4 regions of the Micromonospora sp. NPDC002575 genome follow, and region 2 is predicted to be linked to each of the others. Evidence: riboswitches for the same ligand, from Rfam matches in the RefSeq annotation. Region 2 holds a riboswitch; each other region holds the start of a gene.

Region 1 (3,461 bases), on a different contig from region 2:
TCCACCGGCGTGGCCCCGGTCGAGCTGACCGTGCCGGCGGCCGGGCTGGCGGCGGCGACCGTCGCGGCGGTCGGCGACCTGCTCGGCGAGGTGGAGGGCACGGTCGGGGTGATCACGCCGGTGCCGCGCCGCGACGAGGTCGCGGGCTGGCTGGCGGGCCGGGCCGCGCCGCGCCTGCAGGTGGTGACCAGCCTCCAGGCCAAGGGCATGGAGTACGACGGGGTGGTGCTGGTCGCCCCGGGCGAGATCCGGGCCGACCCGGGCTCGGGCGTGCGGACGCTGTACGTGGCGCTGTCCCGGGCGACCCAGCGCCTCGTCACCATCGACCCGACGGGCTGACCGCCCGCCCCGGCCGTGCCCTGGCCGGACCGCTGTCGATCACTTGCACATATTGCGATGTGAGCATAGATTGGGCCGGTCGAGGGGTCACGGACGGAGGGTGTGGGCGTGGGCGCAGGGCATGACCACCACCACGGGGCGGCGAACGTGTCGGCCCGCCACTCGGGGCGGCTCTGGGCGGCGTTCGCGCTGCTCGCCGCGCTGATGATCGTCGAGGCGACGACCGCGCTCGGCACCGGCTCGCTGGCGCTGCTCTCCGATGCCGGGCACATGTTCACCGACGTGCTCGGCATCGGCATGGCGCTCGCCGCGATCACCGCCACCCGCCGGGCCACCGCCGACCCGCAGCGCACCTTCGGGCTCTACCGGCTGGAGGTGCTCGCCGCGCTCGGCAACGCCCTGCTGCTCAGCGGCGTCGCCGTCTACGTCCTGGTCGAGGCCGTCCGGCGCTTCGGCGACCCGCCCGAGGTGACCACCGGCCCGATGCTCGTGGTGGCGGTGCTGGGCCTGCTCGCCAACGTCGCCGCGTTCGCCCTGCTGCGCAGCGGGGCGAAGGAGAGCATCAACCTGCGCGGGGCGTACCTGGAGGTGCTGGGCGACCTGCTCGGGTCGGTCGGCGTGATCGGGGCGGCCGTGTTGATCATGGCCACGGGCTGGTGGTGGGCGGACCCGGCGGTGGCCGTCGCGATCGGCGTGTTCATCCTGCCCCGCACCTGGCGGCTCGGGCGGGCCGCGGTGCGCATCCTGGTGCAGGCCGCGCCGGAGCACCTCCAGGTGACCGCCGTGCACGACCGGCTGGCCGCCGTGCCCGGCGTGGTCGAGGTGCACGACCTGCACGTCTGGACGCTGACCTCCGGCATGGAGGTCGCCTCGGCGCACCTGACCATGGCGCCCGGCGCGGAGGTCGGCGCGGTGCTGACCGCCGCCCGCACCGCCCTGCACGAGGACTTCCACATCGAGCACGCCACGTTGCAGGTCGAGCCCGGAGCGTCCCGCGACGGCTGCGGGCCGGCCGGCTGGTGAGACCGAGAGCCATCAATTTTCGCGACATTCGCGGTCGAATGGCCGACTTGACAGGTTTCATCCGCGTACCCTCCGTCACGGAGGCAGCGCTGGCCCCACACGCACCGGTAGGCTCGGCCCCGGCCATCGCCGGGCGGCGCCCTCCGGCGCCTGTGGTGGCCGCCGCCTAATCGCCCGCGGGCGAGCCGGGGAACCATGTGTGTGGGGTGCATCCGCTCCAGAGCGGTAGGGATCTTCCGTCCCGAACCCGTCAGCTAACCCGGTCGGCGGCTGACGGAAGGACACGCACATGCCAGTAGTGGCACCTGTAGGAAGGATCGCCGCCCGGGTGGCGGCGGCGCTGGCGCTGACGCTCGCCGTCGGTCTCGGGGTCGCGCCGGTGACGCCGGCCGGGGCCGCGCCGCCCGTCGGCCTGCTCGCCGCACCCGGCGACGACGAGGAGGGCGGCACGCCCGCCCTGCGCGCCCAGCTCGAGGCGGCGAGCAAGGGCTACCTGGAGGCCAAGACCGCCCTCGACCGGTCGGTGAAGCGGCAGCAGCAGCTCGGCGGCCAGCTCAAGACGGTCGAGGCCGAGCTGGTCACCCGGGGCGCCAAGGTCGGCGAGATCGCCGGGGTGGCGTACAAGAAGGGCCGGCTCACCGCCGCCTCGGTGCTGCTCGACAGCAGCTCCCCCGAGGGGTTCCTCGACCGGGCCGCCGCGCTCGACACGATCGCCGCGAACGAGGACCGGGCGCTGCGCGAGCTGCTGACCACCCGGGACGAGGCGACGAAGACCCGGCAGGCCCTCGACGGCGAGATCCGCGAGCAGCGCAAGCAGGTCGCGTTGATGGGCAAGCGCAAGGAGCAGGCCGAGCGGGCCCTCACCGTGGCCAACAACAAGGCCAGCAGCAGCGGCGGCGGGTCCAGCCCGGGCGGCTCCTCCAGCGCGAACGCCACCCCCGCGAAGCGCAACGCCGACGGCTCCTGGCCGGCGGAGTCGTGCAGCGTCAACGATCCCACCCCGGCCAACGGCTGCATCACCCCGCGCACCCTGCACGCGCTCAACCAGGCCAAGGCCGCCGGCTTCACCCGGTACGTCTCCTGCTACCGGCCCGGTGGCTCCGGCGAGCACCCGAAGGGCCGGGCCTGCGACTTCGCCGCGCAGAAGGGCGGCTTCGGCGGCGTGGCCACGGGCGGGGACCGCACCTACGGCAACAACCTGGCGGCGTACTTCGTGCGCAACGCCGACCGGCTCGCCGTGCTGTACGTGATCTGGTTCAAGCAGATCTGGCTGCCCAGCAGCGGCTGGAAGGCGTACAGCGGCGGAAACGGGGACCCGTCCAGCGACCACACCAACCACGTGCACCTGTCGGTGATCTGACCCGCGCCCGCCCCGGGCGGCCCTCCCCCGTCGGGGCGGGCCGCCCGGGGCGCTACGCCGTGCGACCAAGCACCTCGCCGAGCCGGCGGGCCAGCCCGAGGTGCGCCGAGCGGGCCTGCCGGAAGGCGTACGTGAACAGCGGCGTCGGCGCGGCCAGGGTGATCTCCACGTCGACGCGGAGCAGGCCGTCCGGCTCGTCGCGCAGCCGCGTGTGATTACGCACCGTCGTGGAGGGCCGCTGCCGGGCCACCGTGACGATCTCGTCGTCGGTCACCACCAGCACGTCCGCCTGGTATGTCACGCCGAAGCGCAGCGGCCCGGCGGCGAGCTGGTCGGTGATCGCGTAGCTGGCCAGGGCGCCCGGCCGGGGCGGCAGCCGGCGCACCCGCGTGATCAACGGATGCAGCTCGGTCTGCCGGGCGGGGTCGCTGAGCAGCGCCACCGCCTCGGCCCGCGGGCAGCGGGCCTGGACCGAGTACTGGAAGCTGTCGCGCCGGGGCATCCGTCGATCGTCCCCCACCCGGGGGCGTGGGGGAAGAGTCGGGCCGCCCCGGCACCGGAAACCAGCGTCGGCGGCCTCGTCAGGCGCCCGGCAGCACCTCGGGGGTGGCCGTGCCGGCGAGGTAGGGCTCGGGGGCGCCGAACAGCCCGAGCAGGCCGGTCACCCAGAGCTGCCGGTGCACGAACCGGCTCGGCTCGGTGACGATCAGCTTCACCCCGCTGACCTCGGCGGTCTGGA
Region 2 (3,461 bases):
CGGCGAGTCGTGGCTCGTCAGCGGCGAATTCGGACCAGGAAGCCATGCCGACATCCTATCGAACACCTGTACGACACGCGAAGCGCGACGCGCGGGTCGGGCACCCGATTCGCAGGCTCGCTCACCAGCCCCGCTGACCAGGCCCGCCGACCCACCTCGCTATGGTGTTGCGATGCTGCTCTCCGACCGCGACCTCGTCGCCGAGCTGAAGGCCGGCACGCTCGCGCTGGAGCCGTTCGAGCCGACCCTGGTGCAGCCGTCGAGCATCGACGTACGCCTCGACAAGCTCTTCCGGGTCTTCAACAACCACCTCTACACGCACATCGACCCGTCCGTGCAGCAGGACGACCTGACCTCCATGATCGAGGTGCCCGACGGCGAGCCGTTCGTGCTGCACCCCGGCGAGTTCGTGCTCGCCTCCACGCTGGAGGTGATCTCGCTCGGCGACCAGCTCGCGGGCCGGCTGGAGGGCAAGTCGAGCCTGGGCCGGCTGGGGCTGCTCACCCACTCCACGGCCGGCTTCATCGACCCGGGCTTCACCGGCCACGTCACGCTGGAGCTGTCCAACGTGGCGAACCTGCCGATCACGCTCTGGCCGGGCATGAAGATCGGCCAGTTGTGCATCTTCCGGCTGTCGTCGCCGGCCGAGCACCCGTACGGTTCGGCGGTCTACGGCTCGCGCTACCAGGGCCAGCGTGGCCCTACCCCGAGCCGCTCCTGGCAGAACTGGCGCACCTGGCCGCCCCGCTGACGCCGACCCGCTGACGCCGCCCCACTGACGCCGACCCGCTGACGCCCCGCTCCGCTGGACGCCCCGCTCCTCCTGGGGCGCGCTGCGCCGCCCTCCGCCACAGGGGTGTGAGAAGGGGCCCCTTCTCGACCGTATGCGTTAACAAGGGGCCCCTCCTTGCACCTCAGGAGGGGCGGCCGAAGCTGTGGATCGGGCCGTCGTCGACGCGCTTCATCTTCACCGGGACGCCGGCCCGGGAGGCGTGCACCACCCAGCCCCCGCCCACGTACATGCCGACGTGGTGCAGGTCGGAGTAGTAGAACACCAGGTCGCCGGGGCGCAGGTCGGCGCGGCTGACCCTGGCGGTCACCGACCGCTGCTGGGCCGCGTTGTGCGGCAGCGAGACGCCGGCCTTCGCCCAGGCGGCCAGCATCAGCCCCGAGCAGTCGTACGAGTTCGGGCCCTCCGCGCCCCAGACGTAGGGCTTGCCGATCTGGGCGCAGGCGAACTTCACCGCCGTCCCCGCGCCGCCACCCGGGTAGGACGCCGGGCAGGGGGCGGGCTTCAGCGGGCCGCCGCCACCGTTGCCGTACACCTTCAGCCGCAGCTTCTGCAGGCGGTCGATCTCGGCGTTGATCTGCTTCCGCTTCGCGGCGAGCTGGGCCTCGGTGCGGGCGAGCTGGGCGACCATCTCGTCGAGGGGCTGCTTCTTCGCGGCCAGCTCGTCGCGGAGGTCGACGACCGCCTGGACGTCGTGCTGCTGGCGCTGGGCGAACCGGTCGAGCAGCTCCAACTGCCCCATCATCTGGCTCGGCGTGCGGCTGCCGAGCAGGGCGTTGACCACCGAGATGTTGTCGCCCTTGTACGCCTCGACGGCGAGGCCGCCGACCTTCCTCATCGCCTCGTCCACCTGGCGCTGGAGCGGCCCGATCTGCGCGGCGAGCGCGTCGGCCTGCCTGCGCTTGGCGGCCAGGTCCTGGCGGGTGGCGTTGTGCCGCTCGATGAGCGGTTCGAGTTTGTTCCAGTCCTCGTCGATCTGCCGCTCGATCTCGGCGACCGAGGGGTCGGCGTGGGCCACGGTCGGTGCGCCGGTCAGGACGACGGCGACGCCGACCAGGGCGGCGAGGGCGGTGGTGCAGCGTGACCAGCGGGTACGCGGCGCAGCCGGCATCCGGTCGGCGTCGGCCGTCCGGCGTGACGGGCGCCGCGGGGCATGGTGTGCCACCGGGCTCCGTTCTCCTTCTTCCTCTACCGCCTACCGGGTTAGCTGACGGGTTCGGGCGGGAAGGGAGAGCGCCCTACCGCAGCGCCGCTGCGGATTCACCCCGGCGTACCTGGGTCCCCGGCTCGCCCGGAGGCGACTCGGCGGTGTCGCACCGTCACCGCCCGGCTGGGCGGTGCAGCTACCGGCCGACAATTGGCCAGAGTAGAGACGGGCGTCATCGCTTCGCAACCCGACGGGCCGTGACACACCGTACAGGCCCCTCGTCGGCTTCGATGCCCGCCGCACGCCGAAGGCCCCCGGTCGGGTGACCGGGGGCCTTCGGGCGGTGCTGCGCGGCGCGGCCTTCGCGGGGGCCGGTCCGGGTCAGCCGGGTCGGCGGAAGCCGGCCACCGGCATGGTGTTGATGCTGCTCACGTTGACCGGCTTGCCGGCCCGGGGCGCGTGCACCATCTTGTCGTTGCCGATGTAGAGGCCGACGTGGTGCAGGTCGCTGAAGAAGAACACCAGGTCACCGGGGCGGGCCTCGGAACGCGGGATGGCGCGTCCCTCGTTCCACTGGGCGCCGGTGAAGTGGGTCAGGTGGATCCCGGCGGCCTTGTAGGCGTACTGGGTCAGGCCCGAGCAGTCGAACGAGTTCGGGCCGGTGGCGCCCCAGACGTACGGGTCGCCGACCTGGGCGCAGGCGGTCCGGATGGCGGTGCGGGCGGCCGAGCTGACCACGCCGGTGACCGTCGGGCAGCCCTCGGTGGACACCACGGTCTTCGGCATCGACGCCTGGAGCCGCTTGATCTCGGCGTTGATCTTGGTCTTCTTCGCCGCCAGCTCCTTGGTCTGCTTCTCCTGGGAGGCGATGAGCGTGTCGAGCTTCTGCTTCTCGGTGTCGTACTTCGCCCGGACGGCGAGCACGCCCTCGACCTGCCTGCGCTCCTGCGCGGCGAGCCGGTCCAGAATGGTCAGCTGCTCGGCGAGGGTGCCCGGCTTGGTGCTGACCAGCAGCGCGCCGATGTCCTGCGACGGGCCCGAGATGTAGTAGCGGGAGGCGAGGTCGCCGACGCGGTTCATGGCCAGCTCTGTCTCGAGCGCCAGCGGCTCGATCTTCTTCTGCACCTCCGCCGCCTTCTCACGGTTCACCTTGAGCTGGGCGCGGACCTTGTTGTACTGCTCGATGGTGGGCTCAAGCTGCTCCCACTGCTTGTCGATCTGCGCCTCGATCTCGTCCACCGACGGCTCGGCGTACGCGGGCGCGGTCAGTGTCCCGGCGCCGACGGCGACCGCCGCGACCAGGGTGAGCAGGCGGCGTGCGAAACGGCGGGCACCACCCGGGCGAGCGGTTGACCGTTCCGGGGCATGACGATGAGGGGGCATGGTTGCCACCGGCACCGACTCCTTCGCAACCGACCGCCGGGCGCCTCGCGAGAGGGAAGATCGAGGCAGACGACCCACAGCGGTCAGCGCCTCACATTAGGGGAGTCCCGCGTGAGGAATCAAGGCGGGTCGGCACACCGT
Region 3 (3,461 bases), on a different contig from region 2:
GCCCAGAGCCTCCATGAACTCGGCCCGGGTGGGCCGGTTCTGGCTCCAGAGCCGCCGGGTCGACGCATCGATGGCCTTTGCCTGCTCCGCCTGCCGCAGAGCCAGCAACCAGGAGGTACGGTACCGAGCCGCGTAGCCCACCAGCTGGTCCCGGGTCATCCGGTCGGCATTCCGCGCGGCTGCGAGCACCTGGACGGGCAGCAGCAGCTCCGCTGCGAAGGCGTCGATGGCGGACTCTCGGTGCGTCCGCGAGGCGCTGACACCCAGATCGCTGGAGTATTCGTCGCCAATGATCAGATGGCCCAGTTCGTGCGCGGCCGTCGCCCGGCGGCGACCAGGATCGCCCGAGGTGCTCACCACCGCGACGGCGAGGTCAGCCTCGATCAGCGACGCCCCGTCGCCGGGTAGATTGGTCACCAGCGTCCACTGGCCGGCACGTTCGCAGACCTCGACGATGCTGTCGATCGGCCCATCGTCGATCCCGCACTCTCGCCTGAGCCACTGCGCTGCCTGCCTGGCCTGGTCCTCGGCGGTGACCGTGCCCGGGTAGCGGAGCGGTGGACGGGTCCGCAACACGCCGAGCCCCACGAGTTGCCGTACGTCGCGAAGCCACTCGACGAGGGCGATCTCCAGGCGTTCGGCGGCACGGGCGGCGTCGGTGCCAACCTCCTCGGTCACCGGCGCGGCCCGCCGGGACAGCACAGCCGGCCGTGGCTCGATCAGGTAGTCCATCGACACCCGCAGCACGCGCGACAGTCGCGCCAGTTCGAGGCCATCCAGCCGGCGGGTGCCAGCCTCGACCTTGGCCAGCATGGTGCGGTCGAGGCCCACCGCGCTGGCCAGGTCCTGCTGTGACAGCCCCAGGGACAGCCGGGCGTGCCGCACCTGCTCGCCGACGGAGCACCACTCCTGGTCATCAGCCATAGTGCGATAATCGCACACCCGGGCGTCGGAACGGGCCAGTGCACGAGACCCTCCGGCCGACCGGGAATTGCCGCTTCACCCGCCCGCCCCGGCCTCCCCGGAGACGGCACCGGCCCCGGCTCCCTTCGGAAGGGAGCCGGGGCCGGCGGGGGGAGGGCGTGTCAGGCCGAGTAGCCCCGCGTCGCGGCCCAATGGGCCAGGGATGCGGTGCTGATCCAGTACGCCGGGACGGCCGGGTCCGCCGAGTCGGCGATCCGCACGGTGCGCCCGGAGTCGCGGTAGCCGACGACGGCGATGTAGTGGCCGCCGGGGAAGGAGTGCCAGCCGCCGTCGACGTCGGTGGCGTCGCCGGCGATGTTGACCACGACGCCACGCCCGGCGCTGACCGCCTTCACCACGTCGGCCCGGAGCCGCTCCGCCTCCGCCGAGGTGGCGGCGCCGCCGGGGATCAGCCGGGTCCGGTACGGCTCACCCTTGACCATCTCGTTGAGCACCCGAGTGGTGTCGTAGGCCGAGTTGGTGCCCATCTCGGTGGTGCCGAGACGTGCGGCCAGGTCGTCCTGGGCGCCGTCGACGCCGGTGGCGGAGAGCGCGTTGCGCACCGCCGCCGGGCCGCAGTAGTAGTAGGTGCTCTGGGCCTCGTAGTCGTAGTCGAGGACCTTGGACGAGGGCGGCTTCGGGGCCGCCGGCTTCGCCGTGGTCTTCTTCGGCGTCGCCGAGGCGGTCAGGTCGGGGTTCGGGGTGGCCGAGGTGGCGCTCGGCGACGGGGTGGCGCTGGGCGGGGCAGCGGCCGAGAGCGGCGCGGCGATCCGGGCCTGGGCGCGGCTGGCCGCGTCGTCGAGCCGGGGCGCCACCTCGGTCACGGCGGCGCTGGTGGCCTGCTGCGGGGCGGGGGCGTCGTCGGCGGCGGCGAGCAGCGCACCGGTGCCGGACGCCAGCAGGAGCGCCGCGGCGGAGCCGGCGACGACCTGGTAGGGGCGTTCCGTGGCGAGTCGCCGCAGGTGCCGCTTGAGCTGATCGTTCACGTGTTCCTCCACGGGGCGGGGGCGGAAGCGGAGGCCCCGGGCGCGCGTCGGCGCACGGCGGCACGGACGTGTCCGCGGCCGATGGGGTCCGCTTTCTGGGGCGCCCGCTCAGGCGGGCGTACGAGAAGGGGTGCGACGGTCAGTGCGCCGGCTCGACGGCGGCGGACGCGAGCACCGGGCTCCGTGGTGGAGGAACAACCCGGGGGGTGGGTTCGTGCTGCACGAGGATGGAACTCCTTCCGACACCGCCTACCGGGTTAGCTGACGGATTCGGGCGGGAAGATCGCCCTACCGCAGGCCGTGGCCCGCGGATTCACCCCGGACGTGCAATGGGTCCCCGGTTCGTGATGGTCACGATTGAGCGGGTCGGCGCGGCGTCGCCTGTTGCGATCGGGTACCGCACCGGACGGGCCGACACTACTGGCCGACGGAAGCCCTGCCAACCCCCCGCCACCTGCTTAAACATCCAACGGCCGGCAAATTTACGGGCCATTCGGATACTGACGTGACTCAATGGGACTGCCGACTCATCCGACGTCAGCCGCCCCGCAACGGGACGACGAGCCGCGAATCCCCGGCGAATAACGCCCCCGGTCGAACAGAATGCTCCGCCTGCCCGATCCCCCAAACCCGTGACCCGCCTCACGCCCCACCCACCCCCCGCCCCGGCCCCTCGCCCCCGCCCCCTCACCCCGGCCCGACTCGCCCCGGTGATCAAGAGAAAAGCGTCAGGGTTGATCTCCACGATGACGCAAATCTCTTGATCACCGCACCGAGTCGGGCCGGGCCGCGGCGCACCGCGCCGGGCCGCACCGGGCCACACCGGGCCGCGCCGGACCGCACCGGGCCGCACCGGACCGCACCGGGCCGCGCCGGGCCGGGCCGGGGTGGGTTGGGGTGGGGTGGTTAGCCGAGTTGGGCTGGGTGCCAGCGGGGTGGGTGCCAGCCGAGGGCTTTCAGGGCCCTGCTGGAGGCCGTTGCGCTGGCCGCCGGCACCCGGGCGGGCCGGACCCGCTCGGCGGCGGCGTACGCCTCGGCGGCGAGCGCCCGGGCGGCTTCGGCGGCCAGTTCGGCGTCGTCCCACGCGGCCCGCTCGCGTGCGGCGGCGGCGCGGTAGCGGGCCAGCCTGCCGTCCCGGACGGCCCGGGCCAGGACGACCTCCTGCTCCACCGGGTGCCGCCGGGGGTCCCATCCGCCCCGGCGGGCGAAGACGTCGCAAAGTTGCCCGATGGACAGCTCTCCCCGCAGGTGGGCCGCCGTGGCGGCGTGGTGCAGCCAGCGTTCCCGGGCCGCGTACTCGGCCGGGGTACGCGGGGTGTGCGGCGTCGGCAGGGCGGTCGCGTCGCGGAAGCGCCGGGCGGCGGTCTCCGCCTCGTCGTACGCCTGCCAGGCCCGCTCGGCGGCGTCCTGGGCGGCCGTCCAGGCGGCCCGCCGGCGGCGGGCGTTCTGCGCGGCCCCGGCGGCGGCCACGGCCACCTCCTCGGCGTACCGGCGCAGGTCGGCGGCCTCGGG
Region 4 (3,461 bases), on a different contig from region 2:
CGCCGGGCCGCCGAGCGGGGCATCGAGGACATCGACGAGATCGTCGACATCCACATCGCGTGCACGGTCGACGCGATGCTCGACAGGTCGACCGTGCTCGCCGCCGAGGTCGACGCGGGCCGGTGCGCGGTCGTCGGAATGTCGTACCGGCTCAGTGCCGGCGGGGTGCGGACGGTGGCCGCCGTGCCGGCCGCCATGGCCGCGGACGCCACCCCGACCCGCGCCGCCGCCTGACGCTCACCGCCGCCTGACGCACAACACCGCCCGGCGCTCACCGCCACCCGGCGCCCACCGCCTGGCGCTCGCCAGCCCTTGGCGTTACGACCGTCGCCTGCCGCACACCACTGCCCGAGAACCGACGAGAGGGGCCGCCCCCGCAGCGGGACGGCCCCTCTCGGCATGCGCGGCACGCGGCGTCAGAGCAGCGACATGTGCACGTGGTCGGTGTGGTTGGACGGCCCGCTGTAGGAGCTCCAGCCGTTCGCCGGGAACCAGATCTGCCGGTTCCAGATGACGTAGTAGATGCCGAGCCGGTCGGCGTTGCGGATGAGGAACGCGGCGAGATTGTTGCCGTACATCCGGGTGTCGTTGTTGTGCCAGGGGGAGAAACCGCTGTTCTGGAGCGACCAGTCGCAGGCCCGGCCCTTGGGGTGCTCCCACGGCCCGCCCGGCCGGTAGCAGCCCACGAACCGGTTGAAGCCGGCCCGCTTGACCTCCTTGTAGGCGTGCAGCGTGCGAGGCGTGACACAGCCGGAGGTGGTGGGGTCGTTCTCGCTGCACGACTCCGGCCGCCAGCTGCCGTCCGACGACCGGCCCGGCGCGATCCTCGCGACCGGGGACGTGGCGTTGACCAGGCCGCCCGTGAAGCCCTTGCCGCCGACCAGCGCGAGCGCCTTCTCGGCGTCGTGCTTCTTCTTCGCCATGACCGACGCCTGCTTCTGCTGCTCGCGCACCTCGGCGTCGAGCGCGAGCTTGGCCTGCTCGGCGCGGTTCTTCGCCGCGCTGACCTCGGCCAGCTTGTTGGCGTTGACCATGTTCAGCTCGTCGAGGGCGGAGGCGCGCTTGACGAACGAGTCCGGGCTGTTGCTCTCCAGCAGCATCGCCATCGCGCCGACCCGCCCGGTCCGGTACGACTGCGCGGCCATCTCGCCGACCTGCGGCGCGAGCGCGTCCAGCTCCTCCTGAGCCTTGCGCACCTCGTCGGCGAGCTGCGCCTGGCGCTTCTTGGACTTTTCGAGCTTCGACTTGGCCTGGACGTAGTCCCGGTTCGTCGCCTCGATCACGTCGGTGATGAGCTGGGGCTCGTCGTCCTCCTCGTGCCCCGAGGGTTGGGGGGCGGCGGCGGGCAGGGCGAGCGCCGGGGCGGCCGGCCCGGCGACGACCGCCAGGGCAGCGAGCACGGCCACCACGGGTGTCAACCAGCGGTGCAGGGGTGCCGTCACAATGTTCCCTTCCATCGACCGCCGACCGGGTTAGCTGACGGGTTCGGGGCGGAAGCGGCCCCTACCGCTCGCGCGGATTCACCCCGGGCACCTGGTTCCCCGGCTCGCCTCGCGGCGATTGGGCGGCGGCACCGCAGGCGCCGCTTCGCGCCTTCGGCGGTGACCGGCAGCGAGGTTACCCGAGAGGCCATGCGGGGAGCTACGTCCGGATGCCGACTAAAAGCGTCATTTCGTAATCGCCGTCGGTAATCAGTGATGCGCTTCTCAGGGCGGATGCCGCCATCGGTCACGCTGCGAAGTGTCACCATGCGGTGTCCGTGCCTCCTTCTCGGTGCGGCCGTCCGGCCGGGGGGTGGGTGGTGGCCTGGTCGTCGGGGAACCCCCCGACCGCCCGGCCGCCGCCGAGCGCCTCCAGCGCGAGATCGCGGTCCGCGGTCCGCCGTCCGCCCCCGCGGGTACGCGCCGCCGGCACGTCCCCGCCGCCCGCCGGGCCGGGGCGGGTCGCGGCGGCGTGCCCCGCCGTAGGGTGCCCTGTGCCGGTGTGCCCCGCCGTGGAGTGCCCCGCTGCGTTGCGCCCCGCCGCCGTGCGTCCCGCCGCCGTGCGCTCCGCCGCTGTGCGTCCTGCCGCCGTGACCACGGCGGCCAGCCCGGTGGTGAGCGGCACGGCGGCGATCAGGCCCAGCGTGGCGACCGCGCTGCGGACGATCTCCTGGGCGAGGAACTCGCTCGTCAGGATCTCGGTCACGGGGCGGGAGTCGGCGGTGAGCAGGAGCAGCAGCGGCAGCGACGCGCCCGCGTACGCCAGCACGATCGTGTTGACCGTGGAGGCGATGTGCGCCCGGCCGACGCGGGTGGCCGCCCGGTAGAGCTGCAACCGGGACAACCCCGGGTTGGCGTGCGCCAGCTCGGTGACCGTGGCCGCCTGGGTGACGGTGACGTCGTCGAGCACCCCGAGCGAACCGATGATGATGCCGGCCAGCAGCAGGCCGTGCAGGTCCACGTCGCCCCGGAACATCGACAGGGTGGTGGCGTCCTCGCTGCCGTACCCGGTGAGGTGGGTGGCCGCCGTGGCCAGGGTGCCCAGCAGTCCGGTGAGCACCAGGCTGCCCAGGGTGCCGAGGACGGCAACCGACGTCTGCGCGGTGACCCCGTGGGTGAGGTACAGCACCACGAACATGATCAGTGCGGAGCCGACGACGGCGATCGGCAACGGCGACCCGCCCGCGCCGATGCCGGGCAGCACGAACGTCAGCAGAATGGCGAAGGTGGCGGCGAGCCCGGCCAGGGCGGCCACCCCCCGCCAGCGGCCGAACGCGACGATCGCCAGCGCGAACACCACCGCCAGCCAGATCAGCGGGGTGCCGCGCTGGTGCTCGGCGATGTTGTAGGCGCTCGCCGCCGGGTCGGCCGGGTCGGTCAGTTTCACCAGCACGATCCGGTCGTCGACGGCGACGGTGGGCGCGCCGGGGCCGGTCGGGATCGGCGTCTCGACCTGCTGCCCGGCGTCGGGCCCCTGCTCCACCCGGACGGTCACCGTGCCGCACGGGCCGTCCGCGACGCCCGGCCCGCCGCCCTCCGGCGTCTCCGGCTGCGGCGGGCACTCCTCGGTGACCACCCGGGTCACCGTGCCGTGATAGCGGGGCACCGGCGAACTGCCGTCGACCTCCGGGCCGCCGTCGCGGGGCCACAGGACGGCCGCCGCGATCACGGTGATCACGAAGAGGGGGACCACGGTCGCGACGAGGACCCGCCGCACCCCCGGTGGGGTGGGCGGAGCGGGTCGGTTGTGGTCGGCGCCCATCGACGATCTCCAAACGGTGTCAGCGCGGGATACGGCTCGGCGGCCCGGACGGTTCAGCGTCGCGGGCGATCGATCCGGGCCGACTGCCCGGACGACCACACCCGGTCGACCCCTCGGGGACCCGCCCGCCCCCGAGGACCGCCCGAAGCCCCGCCCCTCCTCACGAGCCGCCGGGAGCGGACCGCGTCCCATCGCCCGGAATCGTAGCCACCCTCACC

The links. A riboswitch is a leader RNA that binds a small molecule or an ion and turns the genes downstream of it on or off. The one in region 2 is predicted to bind cyclic di-AMP.
Region 1: another riboswitch for cyclic di-AMP. It lies ahead of ACFYWL_RS25775 (coiled-coil domain-containing protein); the one in region 2 lies ahead of ACFYWL_RS07920 (NlpC/P60 family protein).
Region 3: another riboswitch for cyclic di-AMP. It lies ahead of ACFYWL_RS18260 (C39 family peptidase); the one in region 2 lies ahead of ACFYWL_RS07920 (NlpC/P60 family protein).
Region 4: another riboswitch for cyclic di-AMP. It lies ahead of ACFYWL_RS11985 (coiled-coil domain-containing protein); the one in region 2 lies ahead of ACFYWL_RS07920 (NlpC/P60 family protein).

What each region holds. Positions count from the first base shown of each region.
Region 1 is NZ_JBIARA010000021.1:43,631-47,091, forward strand. It holds gene ACFYWL_RS25765 (HelD family protein) at 1-339, shown strand, start outside; gene ACFYWL_RS25770 (cation diffusion facilitator family transporter) at 448-1,362, shown strand; cyclic di-AMP (ydaO/yuaA leader) riboswitch at 1,516-1,647, shown strand; gene ACFYWL_RS25775 (coiled-coil domain-containing protein) at 1,652-2,722, shown strand; gene ACFYWL_RS25780 (SRPBCC family protein) at 2,775-3,224, opposite strand; gene ACFYWL_RS25785 (STAS domain-containing protein) at 3,304-3,461, opposite strand, start outside.
Region 2 is NZ_JBIARA010000004.1:59,611-63,071, reverse strand. It holds gene ACFYWL_RS07930 (pyridoxamine 5'-phosphate oxidase family protein) at 1-46, opposite strand, end outside; gene dcd (dCTP deaminase) at 173-751, shown strand; gene ACFYWL_RS07920 (NlpC/P60 family protein) at 915-1,901, opposite strand; cyclic di-AMP (ydaO/yuaA leader) riboswitch at 1,968-2,108, opposite strand; gene ACFYWL_RS07915 (NlpC/P60 family protein) at 2,319-3,335, opposite strand.
Region 3 is NZ_JBIARA010000011.1:172,602-176,062, reverse strand. It holds gene ACFYWL_RS18265 (helix-turn-helix domain-containing protein) at 1-924, opposite strand, end outside; gene ACFYWL_RS18260 (C39 family peptidase) at 1,086-1,961, opposite strand; cyclic di-AMP (ydaO/yuaA leader) riboswitch at 2,181-2,323, opposite strand; gene ACFYWL_RS18255 (hypothetical protein) at 2,856-3,461, opposite strand, start outside.
Region 4 is NZ_JBIARA010000006.1:135,245-138,705, forward strand. It holds gene ACFYWL_RS11980 (carbonic anhydrase) at 1-234, shown strand, start outside; gene ACFYWL_RS11985 (coiled-coil domain-containing protein) at 417-1,442, opposite strand; cyclic di-AMP (ydaO/yuaA leader) riboswitch at 1,447-1,577, opposite strand; gene ACFYWL_RS11990 (YibE/F family protein) at 1,744-3,243, opposite strand.